DNA from 4 places in the Serratia rubidaea genome. Region 4 is predicted to be linked to each of the others. Evidence: predicted binding sites of a transcription regulator. Region 4 holds the regulator's gene; each other region holds the start of a gene.
The links. Region 4 encodes CRP, which controls carbon source genes, mostly activating them, when cyclic AMP is high. Its sites were predicted from a motif close to ATGTGANNNNNNTCACAT; they were not measured.
Positions count from the first base shown of each region.

Region 1: mlc (sugar metabolism global transcriptional regulator Mlc) is a predicted target of CRP. The motif match lies at 1,583-1,600, and genes of this name have one in related genera.
Region 2: udp (uridine phosphorylase) is a predicted target of CRP. The motif match lies at 1,966-1,983, and genes of this name have one in related genera.
Region 3: bhsA (multiple stress resistance protein BhsA) is a predicted target of CRP. The motif match lies at 2,207-2,224, and genes of this name have one in related genera.

Region 1 covers NZ_CP065640.1:4,083,195-4,087,389, reverse strand. Annotated here, with positions in the region: gene I6G83_RS19210 (MFS transporter) at 1-506, opposite strand, end outside; gene I6G83_RS19205 (LysR family transcriptional regulator) at 633-1,553, shown strand; gene mlc (sugar metabolism global transcriptional regulator Mlc) at 1,692-2,909, shown strand; gene bioD (dethiobiotin synthase) at 3,084-3,755, shown strand; gene clcB (voltage-gated ClC-type chloride channel ClcB) at 3,752-4,195, opposite strand, start outside.
Region 2 covers NZ_CP065640.1:1,781,508-1,785,702, forward strand. Annotated here, with positions in the region: gene metE (5-methyltetrahydropteroyltriglutamate--homocysteine S-methyltransferase) at 1-913, shown strand, start outside; gene I6G83_RS08165 (dienelactone hydrolase family protein) at 996-1,832, opposite strand; gene udp (uridine phosphorylase) at 2,108-2,869, shown strand; gene I6G83_RS08175 (tyrosine-protein phosphatase) at 3,105-3,887, shown strand; gene I6G83_RS08180 (DedA family protein) at 4,021-4,195, shown strand, end outside.
Region 3 covers NZ_CP065640.1:2,897,638-2,901,832, forward strand. Annotated here, with positions in the region: gene I6G83_RS13580 (CsgG/HfaB family protein) at 1-631, opposite strand, end outside; gene I6G83_RS13585 (bifunctional helix-turn-helix transcriptional regulator/GNAT family N-acetyltransferase) at 884-1,798, shown strand; gene bhsA (multiple stress resistance protein BhsA) at 1,867-2,124, opposite strand; gene I6G83_RS13595 (TetR/AcrR family transcriptional regulator) at 2,706-3,350, shown strand; gene I6G83_RS13600 (acetyltransferase) at 3,366-3,803, opposite strand; gene I6G83_RS13605 (suppressor of fused domain protein) at 4,047-4,195, shown strand, end outside.
Region 4 covers NZ_CP065640.1:1,146,313-1,150,507, forward strand. Annotated here, with positions in the region: gene I6G83_RS05355 (hydrolase) at 1-325, shown strand, start outside; gene I6G83_RS05360 (YheU family protein) at 327-560, shown strand; gene I6G83_RS05365 (phosphoribulokinase) at 714-1,583, shown strand; gene I6G83_RS05370 (OsmC family protein) at 1,630-2,037, opposite strand; gene crp (cAMP-activated global transcriptional regulator CRP) at 2,418-3,050, shown strand; gene argD (bifunctional acetylornithine/succinyldiaminopimelate transaminase) at 3,105-4,195, opposite strand, start outside.

The sequences.
Region 1 (4,195 bases), 2.1 Mb from region 4:
GAGAACGCCACAAAACTGGGGTGGATCTCTTCACTCAGGTAGGTCATGCCTACCGCCGCCAGTCCGCTCAGCGACAGCCCGATCAGCGCGCGCATCAGTAAAATACCGTGCCAGCTGGTCATCACCGCGCAGATCAGCGTACACACCGCCGCCAGCAGCAGCGCCACCACCATCACCGATTTACGGCCGATGGCGTCGGAAAGCGGGCCGGTAAACATCAGGCCGATCGCCAGCAGACCGGTGGAGAAGGAGAGCGACAGGCTGCTTTCCGCCGGGGAGATGCCGAAGTCCTGCGACAGCACCGGCAGGATCGGCTGTACGCAATACAGCAGCGCGAAGGTGGCCAGCCCGGCGGAAAACAGCGCCAGCGTCACGCGCATAAACTGCGGCGTACCGCGTTCAATATAAGGGAGTTTGTTCAACGAAGAGCGTTGGGTTTTTGGCGCAGCGGCCGCCGTTTCGTCATTGGCGGCCCGCGTCGACGGCGTCTTGGCCGCAGAACGCATTGGGGAGTTCACACAGGTTCCTTACCGGACTTCGGAAATACACAGCGATGGTTACTGCATAAAATCATAGGGAGCGGCGATTTTTTTGTCTAATATATTAATAATTAATATTGAGACGTTTAAGATATGAATATTGAACTGCGCCACCTGCGCTACTTTATCGCCGTTGCGGAAGAGCTGCACTTTGGCCGCGCCGCCCAGCGGCTGCGGATTTCACAGCCGCCGCTCAGCCAGCAGATTCAGGCGCTGGAAGAGATGGTCGGCGCGCGGCTGCTGGCGCGTAACAACCGCAACGTCAGCCTGACGCAGGCCGGCGAGATGTTTCTGAAAGAGGCCTGGCAGGTGATCGACCAGGTGAACCGCGCGGCGGAAAAGGCGGCGCGGCTGGAGCGTGGCGAATCGGGGGAGCTGACCATCGGCTTTACCTCGTCGGCGCCGTTTATCGGCGCGGTGTCGCGTAATCTGCGCGCTTTCCGCCAAAGCCATCCCGACGTGCATATCAAAATGCGCGAAATCAACACCAAACAGCAGTTGGAACCGTTACTGAACGGCGAACTGGATCTGGGGGTGATGCGCAACACCCGGCTGCCGGAAGCCTTACAGCACACGCTGCTGCTGCGCGAGCCGATGCTGGCGGTGGTGCCGGAAGGGCATCCGCTGGCGCAGCTGGCGCCGGACGCGCTGCGCTTCCACCATCTGGCGCAGGAGCCGTTTGTGTTTTTCTCGCGTGAGGTCGGCACCGCGCTGTACGATGAAACGCTGCTGCTGCTGGAAAACGCCGGCATCACGCCGTATATCACGCAGGAAGTGGGCGAGGCGATGACCATTATCGGCCTGGTGTCCGCCGGGCTGGGGGTCTCCATCCTGCCGGCCTCATTTGGCCGGGTGAAGCTCGACGGGGTCAAATACCTGCCGCTGGCGGAACCGCAGGCGCAAACCGAAGTCTGGCTGGTGCACCATCGCCAGCGGCCGTTGACCGCCGCCGCCCGTACGCTGATGCAGATGATGCTGACCGGATCCGCAGCGGCGGTTGAAACGGCGAAATGACGCTGAACCGCACGGAAATAAACAGGAATTTGTGCTGCTAATCACATAACGAATCAAATAGTTGACGCTTTATTATAAAAGCTCCACCATACCCTTTAGTCTTTATTTAGCAGCGCGAAAAATAGTAGGAGCCGGTTTGTGATAGCGGACGCTCAGCCTGGGCATATTGATCAAATCAAACAAACAAATGCAGGGGCGGTGTACCGACTGATCGATCAGCACGGGCCGATTTCGCGGATTGAACTGTCAAAGCGCGCCCAGCTGGCGCCGGCCAGCATCACCAAAATCGTGCGCGAGCTGTTGGAAGCGCATCTGGTCAGAGAAACCGAATATCAGGAAATTGGCAGCCGCGGCCGTCCGGCGGTCGGACTGGTGCTGGACACCGAAGCCTGGCACTACCTGTCGGCGCGCATCAGCCGCGGCAGCATCACGCTGGCGCTGCGCGATCTCAGCAGCAAAATGGTGGTGGAAGAGCAGCTGCCGCTGCCGGCAGAGCATGACGAACCGCTGCTGACGCGCATACTGACGGAAGTGGACCAGTTTTTCAGCCGCCATCAGCGCCGTCTGGAGCGGCTGACGGCGATTGCCATCACGCTGCCGGGCATGATTGACGCCGCCAACGGCATCGTCCACCGCATGCCGTTTTATACGGTGGAGGATATGCCGCTGGGGCCGGCGCTGTCGTCGCGCACCGGCCTGCCGGTGTTCCTGCAGCATGACATCGGCGCCTGGACCATGGCCGAAGCGCTGTACGGCGCTTCGCGCGGCTGTCACAACGTCATTCAGGTGGTGATCGACCATAACGTCGGCGCGGGGGTGATTACCGGCGGACGGGTGCTGCACACCGGCAGCCAGCGGGTGGTGGAGATTGGTCATACTCAGGTCGATCCCTACGGCAAGCGCTGCTACTGCGGCAACCACGGCTGCCTGGAAACGGTGGCCAGTACGGAAAACATGCTGGAAATGGCCCAGCAGCGCCTGCAGGTCTCGCTGAACTCCACGCTGCACGGCCAGCCGCTGACGGTGGAAACCTTGTGTGACGCCGCGCTGACCGGCGATCAGCTGGCAAAAGACATTATTTTAAGCGTCGGACACAGCGTCGGGCGCATTCTGGCGATTATGGTCAATCTGTTTAATCCGGAAAAGATCCTGATCGGCTCGCCGCTCAACCGTGCGGCGGAAATACTGCATCCCGCCATCGTCTCCTGCATTCAGCAGCAATCCTTACCAATTTACAGCCAGGCGTTACAGGTGGAATCCACGCAGTTTTTTAACCAGGGCACCATGCCCGGCGCGGCGCTGGTGAAAGAGGCGCTGTATAACGGTTCGCTGCTGGTAAAACTCTTGCAGGGCTAACGCTTTGGCCGCGGTTTTGCCGGTTTGCATCAGAACTTGTTATTGTTTAACGACAAAATATTGAGCTATCTCAAGCTGCCCGCATGTTGTATCCCCTAGAATTTCACCGTTCTACCTTCCGCCGCCGTGGTGGCATTTCTTTTGGTTAACGGAGCATTCCGGGGCATTTTATTCATGTTAAAGCGTTTATTTGTTACAGGTACGGATACCTCAGTGGGTAAAACGGTGATTTCCCGCGCTTTACTGCAGGCTTTCGCCGCGCAGGGGCGCAGCGCCGTAGGCTATAAGCCTATTGCGGCAGGGTGTCAGGAAACCAGCGAGGGCATTCGCAATAAAGACGCTTTGGTGCTGCAGGCCTCTTCCTGCGTGCCGCTGAGCTATGAGGAAATCAACCCGATTACCTGCCTGGATGAGGTTTTTCATGCCCACGCCAGCGACGGCGTCGACTACGCGGTGATGAGCCGCGGCCTGACGCAGATTGCGGAAAAGGCCGAGGTGGTGGTGGTTGAAGGCAGCGGCGGCTGGCAGGTGCTGATGAGCGATCTGCGTCCGTATGCCGACTGGGTGGCGCAGGAACAGCTGCCGGTGGTGTTGGTGGTGGGCATCAAAGAGGGCTGCGTCAGCCATGCGCTGCTGACCGCGCAGGCGATTGCTCACGCCGGTCTGCCGTTGCTGGGCTGGGTCGCCAACCGCATTAATCCGGGGCTGGCGCACTACGCAGAAACCATCGATGCCTTGCAGCAGCGGATCGCTGCGCCGCTGCTGGGGGAAATTCCCTACCTGCCGCGCGCGGAGCAGCGCGATTTGGCCCATTATCTGGACATCAGCACGCTGCTCGAGCGCTAAGCGTTGTGGTAGACCGAGACCGGGCGCAGCCCGCGGGAGATGGTGGTGGCGATCACGCAGGCCAGCAGGATGCCGGGCAGCAGAGTGTATTCGCCGGTCATCTCAAACACCATCAACGCCGCCATAATCGGCGCATGGGTGGTGGCCGCCAGCAGGGTCGCCATGCCGGTCAGCGCCATCAGCAGCGGGATGGCGCTGCCCAGCTCCGGCCACAGGGCGCACAGCTGACCGACCAGTGAACCGAGCGCCGCGCCGACGAACAGCGTCGGCGTAAATACGCCGCCGGGCGCGCCGGAGCCGCTGCTGGCCAGCACCGCCAGTAATTTGCAGATCAGAATCGCGCCGACCAGCAGCACGCCCGGCGGGGCGCTGAGCAGCGCCTGCACCACGCTATACCCATTCCCCCATACTTCAGGAAACAGCAGCGACAGCAGCCCGAC
Region 2 (4,195 bases), 640 kb from region 4:
GCTGGACGGCAGCAACTACCGCACCAGCATCGGTGAACACATCAAACAGGCGATTGTCGAGCAGGAGCGCCTGGGCCTGGACGTGCTGGTGCACGGCGAAGCCGAGCGTAACGATATGGTGGAATACTTTGGTGAAAACCTCGACGGCTTTGTGTTTACGCAAAACGGCTGGGTGCAGAGTTACGGTTCTCGCTGCGTGAAGCCGCCGGTGATTATCGGCGATGTCAGCCGTCCGCAAGCCATTACCGTCGAGTGGGCCAAATTCGCCCAGTCGCTGACCGACAAGCCGGTTAAAGGCATGCTGACCGGGCCGGTGACTATTCTGTGCTGGTCGTTCCCGCGCGAAGACGTTACGCGGGAAACCATCGCCAAACAGATTGCGCTGGCGCTGCGCGACGAAGTGGCCGACCTGGAAAAAGCCGGCATCGGCATCATCCAGATTGACGAACCGGCGCTGCGCGAAGGGCTGCCGCTGCGCCGCTCCGACTGGGCGGCATATCTGAACTGGGCGGTGGACGCCTTCAAACTGAACGCCGCGGTGGCGAGCGACGACACGCAGATCCACACCCATATGTGTTACTGCGAGTTTAACGACATCATGGACTCCATTGCGGCGCTGGACGCGGATGTGATCACCATCGAAACCTCACGTTCCGATATGGATCTGCTGGAAGCCTTCAAAGAGTTCGCATACCCGAACGAAATCGGGCCGGGCGTGTATGACATTCACTCGCCTAACGTACCGAGCGTGGAGTGGATTGAGGCGCTGCTGCGCAAAGCGGCGCAGAACATCCCGGCGGAGCGTCTGTGGGTGAACCCGGACTGCGGCCTGAAAACCCGCGGCTGGCCGGAAACCCGTCAGTCGCTGGCGAATATGGTGCTGGCGGCGCAACGCCTGCGTGAAAACGCCTGAGCCTGCGGGCTACAGGATTCAGGGCGCTGCGGCGCCCTTTTTTGTTGCCGCTGTTGGCGTGAAGGAGGCGTCTGTACGGCGTTTACTTCACCCCCACCACGCCATGCTGAATAAACCACGCCAGCATGCGCTGCCAGCCGTCCTGCGCGGCCTCGGCGTTATAGCTGGGGCGATAGTCTGCGTTAAAGGCGTGGCCGGCCTCCGGGTAAACCACGATTTCCGCATCGGCGTTGGCGGCGCGGATCGCCTGGCGCATGCTTTCCACGCTCTCCAGCGGGATACCGCTGTCCTGACCGCCGTACAGCCCCAGCACCGGCGTCGACAGATGGCTGGCGATATCCACCGGGTGCTTGGGCGAATTCAGCGTCTTCTCACCCACCAGCTTGCCGTACCAGGCGACCGCGGCCTTCAGTTGCGGATTGTGCGCGGCGTACAGCCAGGTAATGCGTCCGCCCCAGCAAAAACCGGTGATGGCCAGCTTGCTGGCATCGCCGCCGTGTCGGGTGGCCCAGTGGGCGACGTGATCCAGATCCGCCAGCACCTGATTGTCCGGCACTTTGCTGACCAGATTTTTCAGCAGATCGTCGATCTCGCTGTGGTCGGCAGCGTCGCCCTGACGGAAGTACAGCTCCGGGGCAATCGCCAGGTAACCTTCTTTCGCCAGCCGGCGGCAGAGATCCTGAATATGCTGATGGACGCCGAAAATTTCCTGCACCACCAGCACCACCGGGAAAGGTCCCTGATGGTTGGCCGGTTTGGCGATGTAGGCCGGCAGGTCGTCGCCCTGAGAAGGAATGGTGGTTTCTCCGGCGTGAATGCCCTGGTCATCAGTATAAATGGTTGTCTCGGCCAACGGCTCGGCGGCAGGGGCGAAGCCTCCCTGCACCGGTGCGAGTGTCATTGCGTGTTCGGTTTTCATGGCGGTCTCCATCCAAGAGAGAAGCGGAGCAAAGATTAACTATAGATAACAAGACGGCCGCTTGTCATCGCCGTTTTGTGGCGTTTGTCGGCTATGCTTGAGCCAGTGAAAACGTGGCTATTTGGGGTCGTTAGTGTGATTTGAATCACATAAAATATGTAGATCGACAATTGTTTCTTCTTTCGTAGTGATGTTGGTCACTAAAAATGGCAAGAATTTTCAGTAGAGTGCTTTTTTGTTCCTCCCAATAATCCTGAATTTATGAGGAGTCTCGTATGTCTCAGTCTGATGTTTTTCATCTCGGCCTCACCAAAAACGATTTACAAGGGGCTCAGCTGGCAATTGTTCCCGGCGACCCGCAGCGCGTAGAAAAAATTGCCAAACTGATGGAGAACCCGGTGCATCTGGCGTCCCATCGTGAGTTTACCAGCTGGCGCGCGGAGCTGGATGGCAAAGCGGTGATCGTGTGTTCCACCGGTATCGGCGGGCCGTCGACTTCCATCGCCGTGGAAGAGCTGGCGCAGCTGGGGATCCGTACGTTTCTGCGTATCGGCACCACCGGCGCCATTCAGCCTGATATCAACGTCGGCGACGTGCTGGTGACCACCGCGGCGGTGCGCCTGGATGGCGCCAGCCTGCATTTTGCACCGATGGAGTTCCCGGCCGTGGCCGATTTTGCCTGCACCACCGCGCTGGTGGATGCGGCCAAGGACAACGGCGCCGTGACCCATATCGGCGTCACCGCTTCTTCCGATACCTTTTACCCGGGGCAGGAGCGTTACGACACTTATTCAGGCCGCGTGGTCAGCCGCTTTAAAGGCTCGATGGAAGAGTGGCAGGCAATGGGCGTGATGAACTATGAAATGGAATCCGCCACGCTGCTGACCATGTGCGCCAGCCAGGGCCTGCGCGCCGGTATGGTGGCCGGGGTCATCGTTAACCGCACCCAGCAGGAAATCCCTGATGCAGAAACCATGAAACAGACCGAAAGCAAAGCGGTGCAGATCGTGGTGGATGCGGCGCGTCGCCTGCTGTAATCCGCTGTTTTTTTACGGGCCGCCGCGCGGCCCGTTTCCCCCTGGCTACCTGTTCAACGCCCCGTCAGCCAGCAAGCTGCGGCGCAGCCGGCGGTGAAAAGTTTTGCGCATTTTCGGCGATCCTCTCTTGTCTGTTGCCGCAACTTGAATTATTTAGGGTATAGCTTTCAGCGTCCGCCCGCTTTGTCTACACGCTGCGTTGGCGCTTTCTCAGACAATAATCAAGAGGATGTCTATGACCGCCCAAATTCTGCTCCACCCCTCGCTTGCGCCCCTGGATGGCGGCATCAACTTTCGTGACTTAGGCGGCAACAGCGCTGCCGACGGACGCCGCATCAAGCGCGGCTTGCTGTTCCGCTCCGGTTCGCTGGAGCGCCTGACGGAAAACGACTGCACCTATCTGGCGGGCGTCCCGGTGCGCTCGGTGCTGGACTACCGCGATACCGACGAGGTGCAGGCCAAGCCTGACATCCTGTGGCAGGGCGCGCAGTATCATCATTTTCCCGCCAACCCGCTGAGCAATGAAGTGAACGCCAATCTGGAAAAGCTCACCAGCGAGACGCTGGCGACGTTCGATGCGCGCGCCTTTATGCTGGAGCTGTATCGCCGCCTGCCGTTTGGCAACGCTGCTTACAGGCAACTGACGGATCTGCTGAGCAACCCGGCGGAAGGCGCCATTGTGCAGCACTGTGCGGTCGGCAAGGACCGTACCGGGGTCGGCTCCGCGCTGGTGCTGTTTGCACTGGGGGCGGACGAGGCCACGGTGGTGGAAGACTACCTGCTGACGGAAACTACGCTGGCCGCCTTCCGCGAACAGATGCTGGATCAGCTGTCGGTGCGCCTGAACGAGTCTGCGCTGGCGCAGTTCGCCTATGTGCTGAGCGCCCGCGAAGAGTTTCTGATGACGGCGCTGGGCCGCATCCGTGAACAGTACGGCAGCACCGACCGCTGGCTGGAGGCAGAGTATGGCCTGGGCGCCGACCAGCGCGCCGCGCTGCAGGCGCGCTACCTCGAGTGACGCCGGCCCGGAGCGATATCGGTGGCCCGCCGTTGTGAGACGGCGGCAATCATCGCCGCGTTTAGCCGGGGTTTAACCTGCGCCGGCGAGCATAAGGCTGAATGTTAACACTGCGCCGTAAAGGAGCCCGTCTTTGAGTCTCAACGACGTTATTCACTGGGTCAGCGACGTCGTGCGGCAGCACGAGGGCTGGGCCATCCCCATCATTTTCTTCCTGGCCTTCGGCGAATCGCTGGCATTTCTTTCCCTGCTGCTGCCGGCAACGGTGATCCTGCTGGCGCTGGGCGCGCTGATCGGGGAAAGCGGCA
Region 3 (4,195 bases), 1.8 Mb from region 4:
CCAAATTATTTACCGCTTCGCGTACCGCTAAATCCAGCACCTTGCCGTTCAGGGTTGAATCGTAGCTGGCGGTGCCGCCAAAACCGATGATCTCACGGTTCGACAGGCTGTATTCGCCGGCGCCCTGGGTGGAGTAAACCACTTCGGAAGTCTGAACGTTAACAACATTCAGGTTTACCTTGGCGTACGCAACCTGCGATTTACCCCGGCCGAGAATGCCCCACAGCTGGTGGTCGCCCACTTCCTTGCGACCAAATTCGGTTACGTCGCCGGTGATTACGTAGTTGGCGCCTTTCAGCGTCTGTTTTTGTCCTTTCAGGCCGGCTTCGGTCTTCAGTTCATCCATATTGGCGCGATCGAGCACGTTAAAACGGCCGGTCTGCTGCAGGTGAGTGATCAGAATGGTTTTCGACTGATTGCCCAGGCGATCGACGCCATCGGAGAAGATGCCGTTCATATAGCTGGAACGGTTATCAAACTTACCGACGGCGATCGGGCTGCGCGGGCCTTGGTATTGGCTCTGGTAGGATGCGACTTTCGGCACTTCCAGCGAACGGGACGATTCCGTTGCGCAGCCGGTCAACAGCGTGACGGAAAGGGCAAGAGAACCCAGTACGAGTGATTTTTTCATGTAAATGAAATCTCTCCTTGATGATAAAGATACGGCAACTTTGCCAATAATAAATGTCGGAAAATCCGGCGGTTGCCGGCTTTCAACGCGCGCATTCTAGCAGAAGCGGCGGGGCGTTAATCGCTGGAATAACGTTTATGAATGAAATAAATCCCTTCACCTATTTATGGTTATGCGTTATGTTGAAGTGAATTAGGTAACACTATCAACTAAATTTACGCTGCAATAAACGTGTCTGGGGAAGAAAATACGATGGAGATCCGGGAATTCAGGGCGCTGTCGCGCCGTCTGGTGCGTGAACTGGGGATGTTGAACAAGCAGAGCAACGGTTCGCGCTTTTCGCCGCTGCAGATTCACCTGATGATTGAAATCAAGGCGCAGCCGCTGGGGGTGATGGAGCTGGCCGCCAAACTGTGTATCGATAAGGCCAGCGCCAGCCGGGCGCTGCGCTCGCTGGTCAGCGCGGAGATGATTGAGACGGTGGAGCACCCGCATGATAAACGCCACAGCCTGCACCGCCTGACCAAACAGGGGAAACGCACCCTGGCGCTGATCGACAGCGACGCCGATAACTTTATGCAGGAGGCGCTGGCGCAGCTGGATGATGATGAGCGGGCGGCGACGGTGGCGATGATGCGCAAGTTCAGCGGCGCGCTGGCCGGCGCGCGCAAGCAGCGGCAGGCGCAGCTGCGGGTGCGGCCAATCTGCGCCGCAGACGATGCGGCGATGGCGCAGGTGATCCGCGACTGTTTTCGTGAATACGGCATGGACACCATGGAGGGCGTCAGCCTGCACGATCCGGATCTGGATCGGCTGACGGAGGTTTACCGCCGCAGCGGCGGCCATTACTGGGTGGTGGAGCTGCAGGGGCAAGTGGTGGGGGGCGCAGGCATTGCGCCGCTGGCCGGCGAAGAGGCGGATTACTGCGAGCTGCAGAAACTGTTCTTCAAACCGGAAATCCGCGGGCTGGGGATGGCGCGCTATATGGTGGTGCAGGCGATGCGTACGGCGCGGGCGGCTGGGTACCGCTACTGCTATCTGGAAACTACCGAACAGCTGAAAGAAGCGCTCGGGCTGTATCAGTCGCTGGGCTTTACGCTGCTCAGCGAGCGGCGCGGCGACACCGGCCACCACGGCTGTCCTATCTATATGCTGAAGCCGCTGTAAGGCCGTACCTTCCCGCAGCAACGCAAAAGGCGGCTTACGCCGCCTCTTTGCATCTCAGACTCTGACGATTAGTTATAGATAATCGCGGTGCCGTGCATTTTGTTGTTACCGGTCGTCGAGGTGATCTGGAAGGATTTAGCCCCGGCTTTATCGGCTTCTGCCGCCAGTTTGTTTTCCAGGCTGGTCAGGTTGGTTGCGCCACCGGCGTTAACTACGCCGACTTTCTGCATATTTGCCGGCTGGCTGTCTACCAGTTCAGCGGCAAAGCTGCCGAATGATACGGTGGCAAGGGCAACGGCGGCGATGGTCATTTTCAGGCTTTTCATAATCTTCTTTCCTATCATAAGTTGAATATGGTTGTTGTTTCGCTGAGCGTTAAATTAATTAACGATCGATAATTTAATGTTAGTGTGACCCAGGTCACTTTGCAAGCATTTTTTTAATGTTCATTAATTAAATTGTTGCGGCCGTATTTCCGGCGGCCGGCGTGGTGCGGCATAAAATTCTTCAATATATTGTTATAAAAAGGTTTTCCCTGGCGCTGGCGACCTCTGGTGCCGTTGACCTCGCTGCGGTTCAGCGCGTGCGGCGTGGTAAATTGCCGTTCGGGGCGCTCGGTCATCGCCGCCGGCGCGGTTTTTTATCGCAACGACAGACTGCGACAGCGCAGTCATCCCGCCGTTGGCAACCGGGCGGGTATCGCTATCACAGGAAATTATTTTAGTTATTTCAATTGATTGTGCTTTTATAAGGGCGTATTAACAACAACGTTGATGTGAACGGCGGTATATAGATAACGTTCGATAACTAAATGTTAGTCGCTTCTCGACGTCGCCGCAATATTTTTTTATAATGAGCGTTAATTTAATTTGGCGGCGCTGACGCGGCGCGCAAGATGAGAGGGATTATGACTATCAAAGAAGAGGTTGCTGCGAAGAAAACCCGCGGCAGACCGAAACAGTTTGATCGCGACCTGGCACTCGACCGCGCACTGGAGCTGTTCTGGCGTCACGGCTATGACGCCACCTCGCTGTCCGATCTGGTTGAGGTGACCGGCGCCAAAGCGCCGACGCTGTATGCCGAATTCGGCAATAAAGAAGGGATGTTCCGCGCGGCGGTGGAGCGTTACCTGAGCAAGTACACCACCTGCACCAATCAGCTGCTGGAACAGCCGCTGCCGATCGCCGAAATCATCGACGCCTATGTGCGTTCTTCTGCCGAAGTGTTTACCGACCCGGAAACGCCGTCCGGCTGCTTTATGGTCTGCGCCTCCGCCGCGCTTTCTTCGTCATCGGACGAGGTGGCGCAGCTGCTGCTGCGCAAGCACCATGCGCAGGAAGCCAGCCTGAAGGCCTGCTTCGACCGTAAGGTACAGCAGGGGGAGCTGTTGGCGAAGACCGATACCGCGCTGCTGGCGAAGTATGTGATGTGCACCATTGAAGGCATGTCGGTGCAGGCGCGCGAAGGGGCGAGCCGCGCAGAGCTGCTGCGCCTGGTGGACACCCTGATGATGCTCTGGCCGCGTCTGAGCCAGGTGGGCAACCCGGTCTGACCCCGCCCTGCGCCGTTAGCGCGGGGAAAGCGCCATATGCAGCAGCGGGTAGGGGTTGCCCTGGCCGTCCCGCGGCGAACGCCCGGTCACCACAAAGCCGTAGCGCTGGTAGAAACCGACCGCCTGCGGGTTTTGCTCATTGACATCCAGCACCAGCCCGTCGCGGCGCGCCTGTACGTGGTCCAGCAGCGCGCTGCCGAGGCCTTTGCCGCGCTGTCCGGCGTCGATAAACAGCATCTCCACCTTATTGTCATCCAGCGCGATAAAGCCGGCGGCCTGCCCGGCGATCTCCGCCACCCAGACCTCGAGCGCCGGCAGATACTGCTCGACCAGCGGCTGCAGCTCCGTCAGCTGTTGTTCCCCGATAAAGTGATGGGTGGCGCGCACCGAACGCTGCCAGATCGCCACCAGCTGCGGATTATCCGCCGCAATACGCTCCCTGATTGTTATCATTTCCGTCTCCTGAGTTACACTGGTCTCACTATACGTTGAAATCCGCCGCAGCGAAAATAGCGGAAAAATTCGCGTACTCGCTGAATTTTTGAGACTTTTACGCGTGATTGTGCGCCGGAATGCGTTTTACACTGGCGAAAAGCAAAAATCCTTTTGTATCCTTTATGGTTGAAGCGTCAGCTTTGACGATTTTGGACAGTGCGCAGCGAGCCTATGCTGCGCCGTGACCCCTATTGAGGTGATATGAACGAGTCATATGTACTTGCTGAAGTCAGTAATGATAACCAGACGCTGACGGCGGTGGTTCAGCAAGATCACCGGGCTGCCTATTTTTATATTTATCCTGCCGACGCCTTCAGCGAGCGTTTTCAGGTGCGCGCCTGCTGGCTGCG
Region 4 (4,195 bases):
AGGACTGCGCCGGATGCGCGACTTTGACGACGCCATTACCGCGCGCATTCACGGCTTCCGCGACGCCACCGACTACTACCGGCGCTGCAGCGCGCTGCCGTTGCTGCCGGAGATCCAAACGCCGCTGCTGATCATCCACGCCAAAGACGATCCTTTTATGACCGACGCGGTGATCCCCGATCTGAGCGCGCTGCCGCCCAATATCGAATATCAGCTGACCGAGCGCGGCGGCCACGTCGGCTTTGTCGGCGGCACGCTGCACAAACCGCAAATGTGGCTGGAACAGCGCATTCCCGCCTGGCTTACCCCTTATCTGGATAAATAACGTGATTATTCCCTGGAAAGAACTGGACAGCAGTACGCTGAATAACCTGATTGAAGCCTTCGTGCTGCGTGAAGGCACCGACTACGGCGAGCATGAACGCTCGCTGGAGCAGAAAGTGGCCGACGTGCGCCGCCAGCTGCAGAGCGGCGAGGTGGTGCTGGTTTGGTCGGAGCTGCATGAAACCGTCAATATCATGCCCCGCGGACAGCTGCGCGCCGGCCGGCAGGAGAGTTAATCGCGCCGGCGCCCTATGACTGACGGCAAAAATCAGGTAACAATGGACATCTTGCAAACCAACTCGCGCAGCTTGCCGCTGGCAAAAATGTATCAACCACACTAAAAATTATTCTCTGATACGCGCGCTTTATTACTACGGAGTAACCCAAGTATGTCCGCCAAACATCCCGTAATCGCGGTGACCGGCTCCAGCGGCGCCGGCACCACCACCACCAGCGTGGCGTTCCGCAAAATATTCCAGCAGCTGGATATCCGCGCCGCGCAGTTGGAAGGCGACAGCTTCCATCGCTATACCCGGCCGGAAATGGACGCCGCGATCCGTAAAGCGCGCGACCTCGGCCGCCATATCAGCTACTTCGGCCCGGAGGCCAACGACTTCGGCCTGCTGGAGCAGAGCTTTATCGAATACGGCAAAAGCGGCAGCGGCCGCTCGCGCAAATACCTGCATACCTATGACGAAGCGGTGCCCTACAACCAGGTGCCCGGCACCTTCACGCCGTGGGAGCCGTTGCCATCGCCGACCGACGTGCTGTTCTATGAAGGCCTGCACGGCGGCGTAGTGACCGACCAGCACGACGTGGCGCGCCATGTCGATCTGCTGGTCGGGGTGGTGCCCATCGTTAACCTGGAGTGGATCCAAAAGCTGATCCGCGATACCGGCGAACGCGGCCATTCGCGCGAAGCGGTCATGGATTCGGTGGTGCGCTCGATGGAAGACTACATCAACTACATCACGCCGCAGTTTTCCCGCACCCATATCAACTTCCAGCGGGTGCCGACGGTCGACACCTCCAACCCGTTCGCCGCCAAAGCCATCCCTTCGCTGGATGAAAGCTTTGTGGTGATTCACTTCCGCGGGTTGGATCAGATCGACTTCCCCTATCTGCTGGCGATGCTGCAGGGGTCATTTATCTCGCATATCAATACGCTGGTGGTGCCGGGCGGCAAAATGGGGCTGGCGATGGAGCTGATTATGGCGCCGCTGGTGCAGCGCCTGCTGGAAGGGAAAAAGATCGAATAGCGGCGCGCGCCTTACGGGCTTCGCACCCGGCGCACGCCGGGTGAAGTTATTCCACGGCGCGGATTTCAAAACTGTGGGTCACCGTTGCCGCCTGGCTCAGCATCAGCGATACCGAGCAGTACTTTTCGGCGGACAGATTGACCGCCCGCTCCACCACCTTGTCGCTCAGCCCTTTACCGCTGACGATAAAATGCAGATTGATCGCGGTAAAGGTGCGCGGCGCCTCTTCCCGGCGCTGTGAGCTGAGTTTTACCTCACAGTCGCGCACGTCGTTGCGGCCTTTTTGCAGAATCGACACCACGTCGATCGCGCTGCAGCCGCCCACCGACATCAGCACCATCTCCATCGGGCTCGGCGCTTTTTCCCCGGCATTCCCGTCCATTATCACCTGATGGCCCGACGCGGACTCACCGAGGAAGGTCAATCCTTCCACCCATTTCACTCTTGCCTGCATACTGCTCACTCCGGTTAATTTCTTAAAATCAGACTACGCTTTCGCACTAAAACTGGCAACGGAACCTGATGCTGGTCATGCTGAAGCGAGACAACAGAAGACACTCGCCTCACTCTATGCTACAAACAAACCGCAATAACTCTTTTTTGGACACCGATTTTTCAGGGATCTGCCCAAGGAAACGCATCTTCAGCGAGATGTTAACAGAATGTAGCTTGCAGCACCGTCAGCAAGTTAATATGCTAAGGGCAATAGCGTATTTTACGGCACGCCTCAAAACCTGTTTATAGCCCGCATGCATTACCGGTTATCAACGCGTTTAACAGGGATCTTTGATCCCTGTGTTACAAGGCAGCGATTACAACAGAGGATAATAGCGAATGGTTCTCGGCAAACCGCAAACAGACCCGACTCTCGAATGGTTCCTGTCTCATTGCCATATCCACAAATATCCATCCAAAAGTACGCTGATTCACCAAGGTGAAAAGGCCGAAACGCTCTACTACATCGTGAAAGGCTCCGTTGCGGTGCTGATTAAAGATGAAGAAGGTAAAGAGATGATCCTGTCCTACCTCAACCAGGGGGATTTCATCGGCGAGCTTGGATTATTTGAAGAAGGCCAGGAGCGCAGCGCCTGGGTGAGAGCAAAAACCGCCTGTGAAGTAGCTGAAATTTCCTATAAGAAATTCCGCCAGCTGATCCAGGTCAACCCGGATATTCTGATGCGCCTTTCCGCGCAAATGGCCAGCCGCCTGCAGGTCACCTCGGAGAAAGTGGGTAACCTCGCCTTCCTTGACGTTACCGGCCGCATTGCGCAGACCCTGCTGAACCTGGCGAAACAGCCGGACGCCATGACCCACCCTGACGGTATGCAAATTAAAATCACACGTCAGGAAATTGGTCAGATCGTCGGCTGCTCACGCGAAACGGTCGGCCGCATCCTGAAAATGCTGGAAGATCAAAACCTGATCTCCGCACACGGCAAAACCATCGTCGTTTATGGCACGCGTTAATTAATAAGAAAACGGCGCATACGCGCCGTTTTTTATGCTGACGGCAAGGGTAGCTTATGCCGCATTCACCACATCCTGCACCGCACGCTCAAAACGCGCCATCCCTTCTTCAATATCCTGCGGTTCAATCACCAATGACGGCGCAAAACGGATAACGTTAGGTCCGGCGTTCAGGATCATCACGCCATGCGCGGCCGCAGCCGCCAGGAAATCCCGCGCCTTATTCTGATAGGCCGCGCTAAGTTCAGCGCCGATCAGCAGCCCCATGCCGCGAATATCGCTGAACACGCCGTATTTCTCGGCCAACTGCTGCAGTTTGGCCACGTACAGCGCATGGCGCTGCGTAATGCCGTCCAGCACCTGCGGCGTATTGATCACCTCCAGCGCCGCCTCGGCCACCGCGCAGGCCAGCGGGTTGCCGCCGTAGGTGCTGCCGTGCGTGCCGACCTGCATGGCGGAGGCAATCTCCTCGGTGGTCAGCATCGCGCTGATCGGGAAGCCGCCGCCCAGCGCTTTGGCGGTGGTGAGAATATCCGGCGTCACGCCGTAGTGCATATAGGCAAACAGTTTGCCGGTACGTCCCATACCACTCTGCACCTCATCAAACACCAGCAGCGCCTGATGCTGGTCACACAGCGCGCGCACGCCCTGTAGGAACTCGGCGTCCACCGGCGTAATGCCGCCTTCGCCCTGAATCGGCTCCATCACCACCGCGCAGGTGCTGTCGTCCATCACCGCCTTGACCGCCGCCAGATCGTTGTACGGCACGTGCACGATATCGGCCGGCTTTGGCCCGAAGCCGTCGGAATATTTCGCCTGCCCGCCCACCGAGACGGTAAACAGCGTCCGGCCGTGGAAGGCGTTATAGAAGGCGATAATTTTGGTTTTATACGGACTGTGGCGGGTAATGGCATAGTGGCGCGCCAGTTTAAAGGCCGCCTCATTGGCTTCCGAGCCGGAGTTGACGAAAAAGACCCGGTCGGCAAAGGTGGCGTCAATCAGTTTGCTGGCCAGCCGCAGCGCCGGTTCATTGGTGAACACATTGCTGGTATGCCACAGGGTTTCGCTTTGCTGCTGCAGCGCCGCCACCAGCGCCGGGTGGCAGTGGCCCAATGCGGTAACGGCGATGCCGCCGGAGAAATCGA